DNA from 2 places in the Arthrobacter sp. TJ-238 genome. Region 1 is predicted to be linked to the other one. Evidence: predicted binding sites of a transcription regulator. Region 1 holds the regulator's gene; the other holds the start of a gene.
What was found. Region 1 encodes HrcA, which represses chaperone genes, less so after heat shock. Its sites were predicted from a motif close to TTNGCACTCGNNNNNNNCGAGTGCNAA; they were not measured.
Positions count from the first base shown of each region.

Region 2: a site for HrcA is predicted at 4,889-4,915, ahead of groL (chaperonin GroEL). Genes of this name have one in related genera too.

Region 1 is NZ_JBZCNH010000006.1:310,718-317,203, reverse strand. It holds gene AC4D2O_RS14985 (PhoH family protein) at 1-970, opposite strand, end outside; gene AC4D2O_RS14980 (GerMN domain-containing protein) at 1,445-2,422, shown strand; gene AC4D2O_RS14975 (16S rRNA (uracil(1498)-N(3))-methyltransferase) at 2,431-3,198, opposite strand; gene dnaJ (molecular chaperone DnaJ) at 3,201-4,331, opposite strand; gene hrcA (heat-inducible transcriptional repressor HrcA) at 4,419-5,432, opposite strand; gene AC4D2O_RS14960 (DUF3097 family protein) at 5,610-6,461, shown strand.
Region 2 is NZ_JBZCNH010000002.1:30,025-36,510, forward strand. It holds gene AC4D2O_RS03490 (lipid II:glycine glycyltransferase FemX) at 1-310, shown strand, start outside; gene AC4D2O_RS03495 (threonine/serine exporter family protein) at 362-2,050, shown strand; gene AC4D2O_RS03500 (uracil-DNA glycosylase) at 2,081-2,908, opposite strand; gene AC4D2O_RS03505 (DUF3263 domain-containing protein) at 3,018-3,317, shown strand; gene AC4D2O_RS03510 (LytR C-terminal domain-containing protein) at 3,358-3,993, shown strand; gene AC4D2O_RS03515 (TM2 domain-containing protein) at 4,049-4,735, opposite strand; gene groL (chaperonin GroEL) at 5,073-6,486, shown strand, end outside.

The sequences.
Region 1 (6,486 bases):
TGTAGGCGGTGACGATGTCGCCGACGAGGCGGTGGCGGACGACGTCCGATGAGTCGAGGTCGCTGAAGTAGACGTCGTCGACGTCGCGGAGGATCTCGCTCACGATCCGCAGGCCCGAACTGGTGCCGCTGGGGAGGTCCACCTGCGTGACGTCACCGGTGACGACCATCTTCGACCCGAACCCCAGGCGCGTGAGGAACATCTTCATCTGCTCCGGCGTGGTGTTCTGGGCCTCGTCGAGGATGATGAAGGCGTCGTTGAGCGTCCTGCCGCGCATATAGGCGAGTGGGGCCACCTCGATCGTCCCTGCGGCCATGAGGCGCGGGATGGAATCGGGGTCCATCATGTCGTGCAGGGCGTCGTAGAGCGGGCGCAGGTACGGGTCGATCTTGTCGTTCAGCGTCCCGGGCAGGAAGCCCAGCCGCTCCCCTGCCTCGACGGCGGGCCGCGTGAGGATGATCCGGTTGACCTCCTTCTGCTGCAGCGCCTGCACGGCCTTGGCCATGGCGAGATACGTCTTGCCGGTACCGGCCGGGCCGATCCCGAACACGACGGTGTTGCGGTCGATCGCGTCGACGTAGGTGCTCTGGTTCAGCGTCTTGGGGCGGATGGTCTTGCCCCGGGACGTCAGGATGTTGACGGACAGGACCTCCGACGGCCGGGCCGCGCTCTGCGTCTTGAGCATCGTGACCAGCTGCTCGAGGACCTGCGGGGAGACGGTCGCGTTGTTGCGGGCCATCGTCTGGATCTCGCCGATGAGCCGCTCGGTGCGCAGCACGTCCGCCGACGGCCCGGTGATGGTCAGCTCGTTGCCCCGCGCCTGGAGGCCGACGCCCGGGAACGAGTCCTCGATCAGACGGAGGGCCTCGTCGTTCGAACCGAGGGCCTGCACCATCTGCTCCGTCGAGTCGAAGACGAACATCCTGGTGTCCAGTCCTGCCGCATTGATGCCTGTTGAAGATTCGCTCATAGCTCGGCCGTCCGGCCTCTGATCGCCCTCATTCGAGTAGTCGTGCTCGTGTGGATGGGTGCTGCCCCTGCCGGGCGCCGCTCCCGCGGGGGGATATGCGGGCTGATCGGCGCAGGTGGCAGTAGCGCCAATGTTACGCCATGGCCCTTTTCCTCCCCTCCCGTCATCAGGAGCAGAGGCCTCTTGATTCCCGCAGGAAGTCACCTCCGGCTGTTATGTGGGGTATCCGGCACCTCGACCGAGTGACGCTCGGTTTTCATCGCGAATCGGCAACGGCTTCGTATCGATCGGGTTTCAGTCGCGCCGCGAGGAGGTTTTCGTGCGGGTACGTCCCCCCGCCCTGTGCCAAGCTGAAACCGGTCCGGCAGCGCAGACCGGCACCCGGTCCGCGCCAGCACCGACTCTCGATGTCGGTGGGCCGCGAACATTCCACATCCACCCGCGCAGCGGCGCGCCCGACGGAAGGGGGCCGGCATGAGTGAGCAGGATCCCCTGAAGAGGAGTCGCCTCGGGCTGCCCGGTATCCTCTTCGTCTCCGGCGGGGTGCTCGTCGCGAGCACGGTGTTCATCGTCCCGAACGCCGGTCTGCTCCAGGGCGCGGGGCCCAGCACGGCCATCGCCGAGCCCGTCCCGACGTCCTCCGTGGAAGGTGCCGGCCCTTCCGGTCCCCCGATCCGGACGCAGGGCGCGGCGGCCGGCCCCGCCGGGTCGGCGCAGGCGCTCCTGCCCGTGTACTGGCTCGGGGACGTCGAGGGCGACGACCGGCTGTTCCGCGAATTCCTCCCGGCTCCCGAGGGGTCCACCGGCGATCCCATTGCCGACGCGGTGCGGCTCATGACCGGGGGCACGCCCCTCGACCCCGACTACCGGTCCCCATGGCAGCAGGCCTCGAGCGTGCGCTCGGCGATCTCCACGAAGAACGTCATCACGCTCGACATCTCCGCCGACGCGTTCGCGCCACGGCTCGACGAGGACGCGGCCCGCCTGGCGCTGCAGCAGCTCGTCTTCACCGCGACCGCGGCCGCTGCCAACGCGGGCCTGATCCCGGGCGGCGAGGCGAGTTCCGTCGTCGTCCTCGTCGACGGGGCCGCGGATATCCGCGCCTTCGATGCCATCGACCTGGTGGGCGAGTGGACGCGGGACACCGAGCTTCTCGCGCCGGTCTGGATCATCGATCCCCAGCAGGACGTGGAAGCCGACACCTCCGGCCTGATCATCCACGGCACGGGCCACTCCTCCGAGGAATCCGTCGCGTGGCGCATCGACCGCAGCCTGGACGGCTCGGCGGGCGGACGCACGGGCCTCTTCCTTGACGGGTCGGTGGACATCACCCCGGAGGACGGTGCCTACTCCTTCTCCGTGACGCTGCCGGCGGGTCGGTACGAGATTACGGTGTCCGTGCCCGAGGGTGACGGGGAGGCACACGACTCCAAGAGCGTCGTGGTCAGGTAGGGCGGTGACTACCAGCGGCCGAGCAGGTGGTTCAGCAGGACGAGGGCAGCCGGCCCGGCCGACGACGACCGCAGGACATGGGGTCCCAGGCGAGCCGTGTGCGCTCCGGCGTCCCGGAGCTTGCCGAGCTCGGCGTCGCTGATGCCGCCCTCGGGCCCCACGACGACGGCCGTGGAGGACGGCTCGTCGAGTCCGCCGGAGAGGCGCAGCGCCGACACCCGGTCCGCCAGGGAGGCCCCCGCGTCCTCGTGGAGCACGACCAGCCGGTCCACCGACGCCGCCCAGGCGGCGAGCCCGGAGGTGTCCAGCACACCGTGCACATCGGGGACGAACGAGCGGCGGGACTGCTTGGCGGCCGCGCCGACGAGCGATACCCACTTCTGCCGGCCCTTCTCGGCCTTGTCGCCTCGCCACCGGACGATGCTGCGCTCCGCGTGCCAGGGCACGACGCCGTCGACGCCGAGTTCGGTGGCCGCCTCGACGGCCTGCTCGTCGCGGCTGCCCTTGGCCAGGGCCTGCACGAGCACGAGGCGATGCCGCGGCGCCGGATCCTGTCCCGCCGTCTCGACACGGAGCTCGACCGTACCCGTCCCGACCGCGGCGATCACGCCACCGATCCGGTAGCCGGCGCCGTCGGAGACATCGATGCGCTCCCCCGCGACGAGCCGGCGCACGGTCGCGGCGTGGCGCCCCTCGTCACCGCCGAGGACGAAGGCTGCACCGGGCTCGGCCGACCGGACCTGGTCGGCCGGCCCGAAGAAGAGGGGTCTCGTCATGCTCAGCGGTTCCCGAGGCGCTCCCGGAGGCGAGCGAACACGCCGGAGCCGCTGCTGGCGAGCTGCCCGTCCGTGTACTCCTCGCCGCGCAGTTCCGCGAGCCGGCGCAGGAGCTCCTCCTGCTGGTGGTCGATGTTGCGCGGGGTCTCGACGTTGAGGTGGACGCGGAGATCCCCCCTGCCCTGGCCGCGGAGGTGCGTGACGCCGAGGCCCCGCAGTGTCACGATCTCCCCGGCCTGCGTCCCGGGCTTGATCACGAGCTCCTGGTCGCCGTCGTAGGTGTCGAGGTGCACGCTGGTCCCGAGCGCGGCCGCCGTCATGGGGACGCTGAGGGTCACGTGCAGATCGTCGCCATCGCGGAGGAAGGTCGAATCGGTGTTGACGCGGATCTCCACGTAGAGGTCGCCCTGCGGCCCGCCGGCGATGCCGGCCTCGCCCTGTCCTGCGAGCTGGATGCGCGTGCCCGTGCCGACGCCGGCGGGGACCTTGATGGTCAGGGTGCGGCGCGCCCGGATGCGGCCCTCACCGCTGCATTCGTGGCAGGGGCTCGGGATCACGGTGCCGTAGCCCTGGCAGGTGCCGCAGGGCGCGCTCGTCATGACCTGGCCGAGGATGGACCGCACGGCGCGCTGGACCTGGCCGGAACCGCCGCAGATGTCGCAGGTGCGCACGGACGTGCCGGGCTGGCAGCAGCTGCCGTCGCACGTGGGGCACACCTCCGCGGTGTCCACCTCGATCTTCTTGTTGGCGCCGAACACGGCGTCCTTCAGGTCGATCCGCACATTGATCAGGGCGTCCTGCCCCCGGCGGGTCCTGGTCGGGGCGCCGGCCTGCTGGCCGCCCCCGCCGAAGAAGGTCTCGAAGATGTCCTGGAACGCGAACCCGGAGCCCGAGTAGCCGGCGCCGTAGCCGTTGTCCGTGCCGTTCTCGTTGCCCGTGGTGTCGTAGACCCGGCGCTTCTGGGGGTCCGAGAGCACCTCGTAGGCGTGCGTGACGCGCTTGAAGTCCTCCGCGGCGTCCTCCCCGGTGTTCACGTCCGGGTGGAGCTTGCGCGCCAGCTTGCGGTACGCCTTCTTGATCTCCTCGCCGGTCGCACCCTGCGCCACACCGAGGACCTCATAGTGATTACTCACTCGTGCACATCACTTCCTGTTGGAGACTGCTGTCTGCTGCTCGCCGTTGCCGGCGGAAATTGTCTGGCTGCCCCGGAGGGCACTCGCCTACTCCTCGAGGATCCTCGAGAGGTAGCGGGCGACGGCGCGCACGGCGGCCATCGTCGTCGGGTAGTCCATGCGGGTGGGTCCGAGGACCCCGAGCTTCGCACCGGCGTCCGGTCCGTAGCCCGTCGCGACGACGGAGGCCCCCGACAGGCCGCCGTACGGGTTCTCGCTCCCGATCCTCACCGAGATGCCGCGGGCGTCGTACTCCATCTCGGACAGGAGCCTCAGCATCACCACCTGCTCTTCGAGCGCCTCGAGCACGGGGCCGATACTCAGGGGGAAGTCGCCGGTGGAGCGGGCGAGGTTCGCCGTGCCCGCCAGCAGGATCCGGTCGTCGCGGCCGAGCCCTGCGAGCTGTTCGAGTGCCCTGATGATCGTACCCCCGTGCGCCCTCAGCGCGGGGGGCAACTGCGACAGGGCGACCCCGAGCTCGGCGGGCAGCGCCGCGAGCTTCATGCCGGACACCGCGGAGAGGATGCGCTGCCTGAGGTCCGCGAGCTCGGCCTCCTGGATCGCGGCGGGCGTCCGCACGATGCGCTGCTGCACGGTGCCGTTGCTCGCGATGAGGACCACGAGGATCTGCTGCGGCGCGAGGAGCACGAACTCGATGTGCCTCACGGACGCTCCCCCGACCCGGGGGAACTGCACGACGGCGACCTGGTTCGTGAGCTGCGCGAGCAGACGCACGGTGCGGTCCATGACGTCGTCGAGGTCTTCCGCGCCCTCGAGGAGCGTCTGGATGGCCTTCTTCTCGGGGGCCGAGAGCGGCTTCACCTCGGAGATACGGTCGACGAACAGGCGGTAGCCCTTGTCCGTGGGGATGCGGCCCGAGCTGGTGTGGGGGGCCGCGATGAGGCCCTCCTCCTCGAGGACGGCCATGTCGTTGCGGATCGTGGCGGACGAGACGCCCAGCCCGTGGCGGTCGACGAGGGCCTTGGAGCCGACGGGCTCCCGGGAATGGACGTAGTCCTCGACGATGGCCCGGAGCACCTCCAGGCGTCGTGGTTCACTCATTCCTGTGTCACCTCCGGGTCTGTTCCCTTCCCTCACGAGCGCGGCGGGCGCGTGGTTCCGAGCGGTTAGCACTCGACACGCCCAAGTGCCAAGTCTAGTACGTCCGCAGCGATTGTTAGCATTGGGACCCGGGCCGCGGCACACCGCCGGCGCCCTTACCGGAAGGGCAGGCTCGGCATGGACTACGGCTGGGGAGCACAGGACATCGCGGCTCCCAGGCGGGTCGCCCTGCCCGACGTCCCGGTCGAGAAGGACATGGTCCTGGAGGACGTGCAGAGCGGTTTCGTCGGTGCTGTGGTCCGCGTCGAGAAGTCCGGCGGGTTGCACGTCATGGTGCTCGAGGACCGGCGTGGGAAGAAGCGCACCTTCCGGCTCGGCCACGGATTCCTCCTGGACGGCGCGCCCGTGCACGTCGTCGCGCCCGTGACGCGCGCCGCGCCGGCCTCCACCCGCACCGCCTCCGGTTCCGTCCGGGTCGACGGGGCCCGCGCGCGGACGGCGCGCGCCAGCCGGATCTGGGTCGAGGGCAAGCACGACGCCGAGCTGGTCGAGAAGGTCTGGGGCGACGACCTCCGGCTCGAGGGCATCGTCGTGGAACCGCTGCACGGCGTCGACGACCTCGAGGGGGCCGTGCGGGCGTTCGGGCCGGGACCGCAGCGCCGGCTCGGGATCCTCGTCGACCACCTGCTGCCGCAGACCAAGGAATGGCGCATCGCGCAGCAGGCCATGACCGTGCCCGGCGCCCGCGACCACGTCCTGATCGTGGGCCACCCCTACGTGGACGTCTGGCAGGCCGTGAAGCCGGCGGCTCTCGGACTCGACGCCTGGCCCGTGGTGCCGCGCCACCAGGACTGGAAGACGGGCATCCTCGCCGGTCTCGGCTGGCCGCACCACGATCAGGCCGCCGTCGCGCACGGGTGGAAGCGGATCCTCGCGGGCGTCAGCACGTACGCCGACCTGGAGCCGTCGCTGCTGGGCCGTGTCGAGGAGGTCATCGACTTCCTGACCGCTCCGCCCGGGACCACGTGAGCCGGACGGCCCGGGCCACCACGTA
Region 2 (6,486 bases), on a different contig from region 1:
CTCCCTGCCGAAACGCAACCAGTACGGGGACTCGCACCTCGTCCAGTGGGAGGCGATCCTTGATATGAAGCGCCTCGGCGCCCGCGAGTACGACTTCTGCGGGACCCCTCCAGCCAGCCGGCTCAAGGACAAGGACCACCCGCAGTACGGACTCGGGATGTTCAAGACGAGCTTCACGAAGACGGTGACCGACTTCGCGGGATGCTACGACGCCGTCGTCCGGCCTCGCACCTACCGGGTGTGGCACTCGGTGGGTGAACGCGTAGCCCGCCAGATCCACTGGCGCCGTCACCGGCAGCCTTTCTACTAGGCCTCTCAGGCCGCCCGAACCACCTGGATGGACGATTCAAGAGGTGCTCCCATGACAGACGGCAACCGTGAGAAACCGGTGGAAGCCCACTTGCCCCCCAACAACCCGTCGCCCGTCGCCGAAGCACTGCCCGTCATCCGGCGTCCCTTCGATCCGAGCGACGACGAGAAGAGCAGGCTCACGGCGGGTCAAGGCAGCAGCGGAAGGAAACCTCCGAAAGCCACCACGCCTCCACGGCGTCCCGCAACGGAACCGAAGGTTCCGCGTCCGGGTCGGCGACAGCCGCGGCCGACGGACGCCCTGCCCACCACCCCCAGGAGCGTCCCGGCGTCGAGCCGGCCCAATGCCGCAGCCCGCACGGTGCTCCGGCGGCTCGTGCAGGGCGAGGCGCCGCCGACCCAGGCCATGAGCATCGTCGAGCGACTGGCCGGCAGCCCCTACGCGAACCCGATGATCCACGTGGGCGGCCCGGATGCCAGTGCGCGCAAGGCCCTCGACTTCGCCCTCAACCTGGCCGAGACCATGTTCCGTTACGGCGCCGGGGCCCTCGAGGTCGAGACCAGCATCATCGCCGTCACGGCTGCGTTCGGACTGGACCACATCGAGGTGGACATCACCAACCAGTCGGTGGTGATCAACTACTCCGCGAAGGACCAGACACCGACGACGGTGCTGCGGGTGGTGCGCTCGTGGACCAACAACTATGCCGGTCTCACGGCCATCCACCAGCTCGTCTCCGACATCGCCGACGGCGGGGTCTCGCGGACCGAGGCAGCACAGCGGCTCGACGAGATCATCCACCGCCCCAAGCCCTTCCCCCGCTGGATGGTGACCGCGGCCTTCGGGATCTTCTCGGCGGCCATCGTCGGATTCGTCGGCGGGACCCCGCTCGGATCCCTCATCGGGTTCGTCAGCTGCATCCTGGTCGACCTGGTGAGCCGCAAGCTCGGTGAGTGGCGCGTGCCGGAGTTCTTCTCGGTCGCCACGTCGTCCGCACTGGTCACGCTGATCGCCATGCTGTTCTGGTGGCTGCAGGTGCCGATCTCCCCGGCGCTCGTGGTGGTGGGAGGGATCCTGCTGCTCCTGCCGACCGGACGGCTGGTCTCCGCGACCCAGGACGCCATCAACGGCTTCCCGGTCACTGCCGCGGGACGCTTCCTCTCGGCGATCCTCATCTTCGCAGCGCTGGTGGCTGGTATCGCCGTCGCGCTGGTGGCGGGAGCGGCCCTGGGGATCCCCGAGCTCGAGGTGCTCGAGTCCTCGGGCAGCCAGTACCCGTGGCCGGTGGTTGCCCTGCTCACGTTCGTGGCCGTGGCGATGATCTGCGTCGCCGAGCAGACGGACGTGAGGCTGGTCGTCCCGACGTCGCTCGTCGCCGTGGCGGGCTACCTCCTGATGATCAGCGCCATGGCCGCCGGGGCGGGGTACCGGCTCGCGCCGGCCCTCGCGGCGATCCTCATCGGTGCGCTCTCCCGCGTCGTCGCCCTCCGGCTCGGCGCCCCGCAGCTGGTCGTGGCCGTACCGGCCGTGCTGTTCCTGTACCCGGGGCTGACCATCTTCCGCTCGATGTACATGCTCACCATCGACTCCGGGGTGGCGAGCGACGGCGCGTTCGGCCTGTTCAACGCCCTGACCATCGTTCTCGCTGTGGCGGCCGGGGTGGTACTGGGTGACAACCTGGCCCGACCGTTCACGAGGAAGCTCAGTTCCGACGAGCGGCAGAGGAACCGACGGCGCTAGCTGCGCGGCGGCCGTCGGGAACGGCCTGTCCTATGCACCCGGGGCCGCCGATGTGTGCGACCAGTCGATCGGGTCGGCGCCCTGCTGGGCCAGGAGTTCGTTCACGCGGCTGAACGGTCGTGAGCCGAAGAACCCCCGGGAGGCGGAGAGCGGGCTGGGGTGCGCCGATTCGACGGTGGGCGTCGGGCCGAGCATCGGTTTGAGGCGCAGGGCGTCCTTGCCCCACAGGATCGCCACGAGCGGTCCGCCCCTGGCCACGAGCGCCCGGATGGCCGCGTCCGTCACCAGTTCCCAGCCGATCCCGCGATGTGAGGCGGTTTCTCCTGCGCGGACCGTCAGCACCCGGTTGAGCAGGAGGACGCCCTGCTCGGCCCAGCCCGACAGGTCGCCCGTGGCGGGTGGTGCGGACCCCGTGTCCGAGGCGAGCTCCCGGTAGATGTTCGCCAGGCTGCGCGGGATGGGGCGCGTGGCGGGGTCGACGGCGAAGCTGAGTCCGACGGCGTGGCCCACCGTCGGGTAGGGGTCCTGCCCCACGATGACGACCCGCACGCGATCCAGGGGCGTGGTGAAGGCGCGCAGGATGGAGTGGGCCTCGGGCAGCACCCGCCCGCCCTTGTCGAGGTCGGCGCCGAGGGACTCGGCGAGCTGGTGGAGCACGGGCTCCACGGGCTTCAGGGCCGCTGCCCAGTCCGCGGGCAGGAGGTCGCCCACGTCCGCGGGTGCCGCGAAGGGGAAGACCGAGGCGTTGGGCGAGGGGACGGAGGGTTTCGCGTTCCTGCCGGGCCCGCGCCCACGCGTGGTCCCGTCCCGGGGAAGGGTCTCGGGAAGGTCGAAGAGTGCTCCGTCGTCGTGGGTCATGGGCCCATTCTTGCGTGCTCCTCCCACGGCCGTGTCCGGAATGACACCGGTGTAATTCCCCTCTACCATGGGATGACAGTTGTGCCGGCAGATGGAAGGCGGTGGCGCGATGGCCGATCCGCAGAGGCACTCGGACACCTCCGGGCAGGACCCAAAGCCGGCCCTGGGCGACCGCGAACAGCGCATGCTCGCCCTCGAGCGCGAGTGGTGGAAGTATTCGGGCGCGAAGGAGCAGGCCATCCGCGACCTGTTCAACATGTCCGCGACGCACTACTACCAGGTGCTCAACGCCCTGATCGACACCGAGGCAGCCCTCGCTCACGACCCCATGCTCGTGAAGCGACTGAGGCGCCTGAGGTCCACTCGTCAGAAGGCACGCTCCGCCCGCCGCCTCGGCGCGGACATCTGATCCAGCCCGCCACGGCCACGAGCGAAGGACATCCTCATCCATGACTGATCACCCACGGGACGAGTTCGACAAGGTCCCGGAGGCTTCGGCGCGCCAGGGCGTCCACCGCGAGCGGCTCATCCCGGCGCGTGCGGGCGGTCTGGGGCTCAAGATCACGGTGGGAGTGCTTGCCCTCGTGATCGGTCTGGGAGCGTACTTCCTCCTTCCCCGGCTGGGCCTCACCGGGGGCGGCGACGGCGCGACGGCAGTGCTGCCCACCAGCGCCCCGAGCGAGGCCGCGGCGCAGGACGACGAGGCGTCCGACGCTCCATCGGCATCGGCCACACAGGACGCGGACGCGGAGGCGACCGATGCGCCAGGCCGGGAGACGACCTCGACCATGGGCACGGACGGGGAGGAACCCGACCTGGCGCAGACGGTCAACGTGCTCAACGGCACCGGTTCCCCCGGGCTCGCCTCGGTGGCCGCCGCCCGTCTGGCGTCCGAGGGCTGGGTGTCGGTGCTCCCCGGCAACTGGGCGGGGGCACCGCTCGACACCTCCGTGGTCTTCTACAACGGCGAGGAGCAGCGCTCCGCTGCCGAGTCGGTGGCGGCAGACCTGGGCATCGGCGATCTCGCCGACAGCCCCGGGATCTCGCCGTACATCTCCGTGGTGCTCGGGCCGGAGTTCCAGTAAGTACCCCGACCCGTCCCGCGGGCCGGTCACTCAGGGCCGGTCGACCCGTAAGCTGTCAGTCCCTCAGCGGGATGCCGCGTGCATCCGTCCGGAACGATCCGGATCCGACCAGGATCAGGATGCCTTCGACGAGTCCCCAGATGCCCGCCGCGATGGCGCTGAGCCCGAACGTCAGGAACACCCCGACGGTGGACATGAGGACCAGGACGACCCCGATCGTGGTGTAGCCGAGGTAGAACCTGTGGATGCCGAGGGAGCCCAGCAGGATCCCGAGGACTCCGGCGACCACGCGGGACTTCTGGGGCGCGTGCGGCTGGCCGTACTGCCCCTGCGGGTACCCGGCCTGGTTGTACCCGGCCTGGTTGTACCCGGCCTGGTTGTACCCGGCCTGGTTGTACCCGCCCTGGTTGTACCCGCCCTGGTTGTACCCGCCCTGTGCGGGGGAGGGCTGTCCGTAGGGCCCCTGCGAATACCCCTGGGCGTGGGGGTTCTGGGCGGGTGACCGGTGCGTGGACGGGTCCTCGCTCCCGGGCGTGTAGGGCCGGGGGACGGGCTTCGGCGGCGAAGGGTCGGCGTCGCTCGCGCTCGAACGATGCGGGGAAGCGTTCTCCGCGGCGGTGGGGCCCTGCCCCGTTCCCTGCGGAGTGCTTCCCGGAGCCCCGCCGTCCCGTTCCTGCGCGCCGGAGTGCTCATGCGATGACCCGTCGGGCTGCCTGTCCGAACCGTTTGCTGACGACGACACTGTGTCTCCCCTTCTGCTCGTTGTACGCCCAACCTATGCGCTCGATGCTCTCCGCGCTACGCCCCCGTCGCGGCCGTTACCCGAGCCGCCGCAAGGTCGCCGTCCCGGGCTGCGGCAGGTTGCACTCACGTGGTGAGAGTGCTAATTATTGAGTTGGCACTCACGCGCGCAGACTGCTAAATCTGCGGGTGGAGAGGCAGGAAAACCTCTGTGGTGGGGATGGCGCCCGGAACGTGAAAGAGATCGTTCAGGCGTCGTCCGGCCGTCGCGGGCACCGCACACAGGCAGAGCATTCAAGTGCTTCAGATGAAACCGTCCCGAAAGGACCTAAGCCGTTATGGCCAAGATCATTTCTTTTGATGAAGAGGCCCGCCGCGGCCTCGAGCGAGGCCTCAACATCCTCGCTGATGCCGTCAAGGTAACGCTCGGCCCCCGTGGCCGTAACGTCGTGCTCGAGAAGAAGTGGGGCGCCCCCACCATCACGAACGACGGCGTGTCCATCGCCAAGGAGATCGAACTCGACGACCCGTTCGAGAAGATCGGCGCCGAGCTCGTCAAGGAAGTCGCCAAGAAGACGGACGACGTCGCAGGCGACGGCACCACCACGGCCACCGTGCTCGCCCAGGCCCTCGTCAAGGAAGGCCTGCGCAACGTCGCTGCCGGTGCGGACCCGCTGAGCCTGAAGCGCGGCATCGAGAAGGCCGTCAAGGCCGTCACCGATGAGCTGCTCGCCTCCGCCAAGGAGATCGAGACCAAGGAGCAGATCGCTGCCACGGCGTCCATCTCCGCCGGTGACACGCAGATCGGTGACCTGATCGCCGAAGCCCTCGACAAGGTGGGCAAGGAAGGCGTCATCACCGTCGAGGAGTCGAACACGTTCGGCCTCGAACTGGAACTCACCGAGGGCATGCGCTTCGACAAGGGCTACATCTCGGGCTACTTCGTCACCGACGCCGAGCGCCAGGAGACGGTGCTCGAGGATCCCTACATCCTGATCGTCAACTCGAAGATCAGCAACGTGAAGGACCTCGTCGCAGTCCTCGAGAAGGTCATGCAGTCCGGCAAGCCGCTGCTGATCATCGCTGAGGACATCGAAGGCGAAGCCCTCGCGACCCTCGTGGTCAACAAGATCCGTGGCACCTTCAAGTCCGTCGCCGTGAAGGCTCCGGGCTTCGGTGACCGCCGCAAGGCGCAGCTCGCCGACATCGCCATCCTCACCGGCGGCCAGGTCATCGCCGAGGAAGTGGGTCTCAAGCTCGAGACCGCCACCCTCGACCTGCTCGGTACCGCACGCAAGGTCGTCGTGACCAAGGACGAGACCACGATCGTCGAGGGAGCCGGCGACGCCGACGCCATCGCCGGTCGCGTGGCCCAGATCCGTGCCGAGATCGAGAACTCCGACTCCGACTACGACCGCGAGAAGCTGCAGGAGCGCCTGGCCAAGCTGGCCGGCGGTGTCGCAGTCATCAAGGCCGGCGCAGCCACGGAGGTCGAACTCAAGGAGCGCAAGCACCGTATCGAGGACGCCGTCCGTAACGCGAAGGCAGCCGTCGAGGAAGGCATCGTCGCCGGTGGTGGTGTTGCCCTCATCCAGGCCGGCGCCAAGGCATTCGCCAACCTGGAGCTCTCGGGTGACGAGGCCACGGGCGCCAACATCGTCCGTGTCGCCATCGACGCACCGCTGAAGCAGATCGCCTTCAACGCAGGCCTCGAGCCTGGCGTCGTCGTCGACAAGGTCCGCGGCCTGCCTG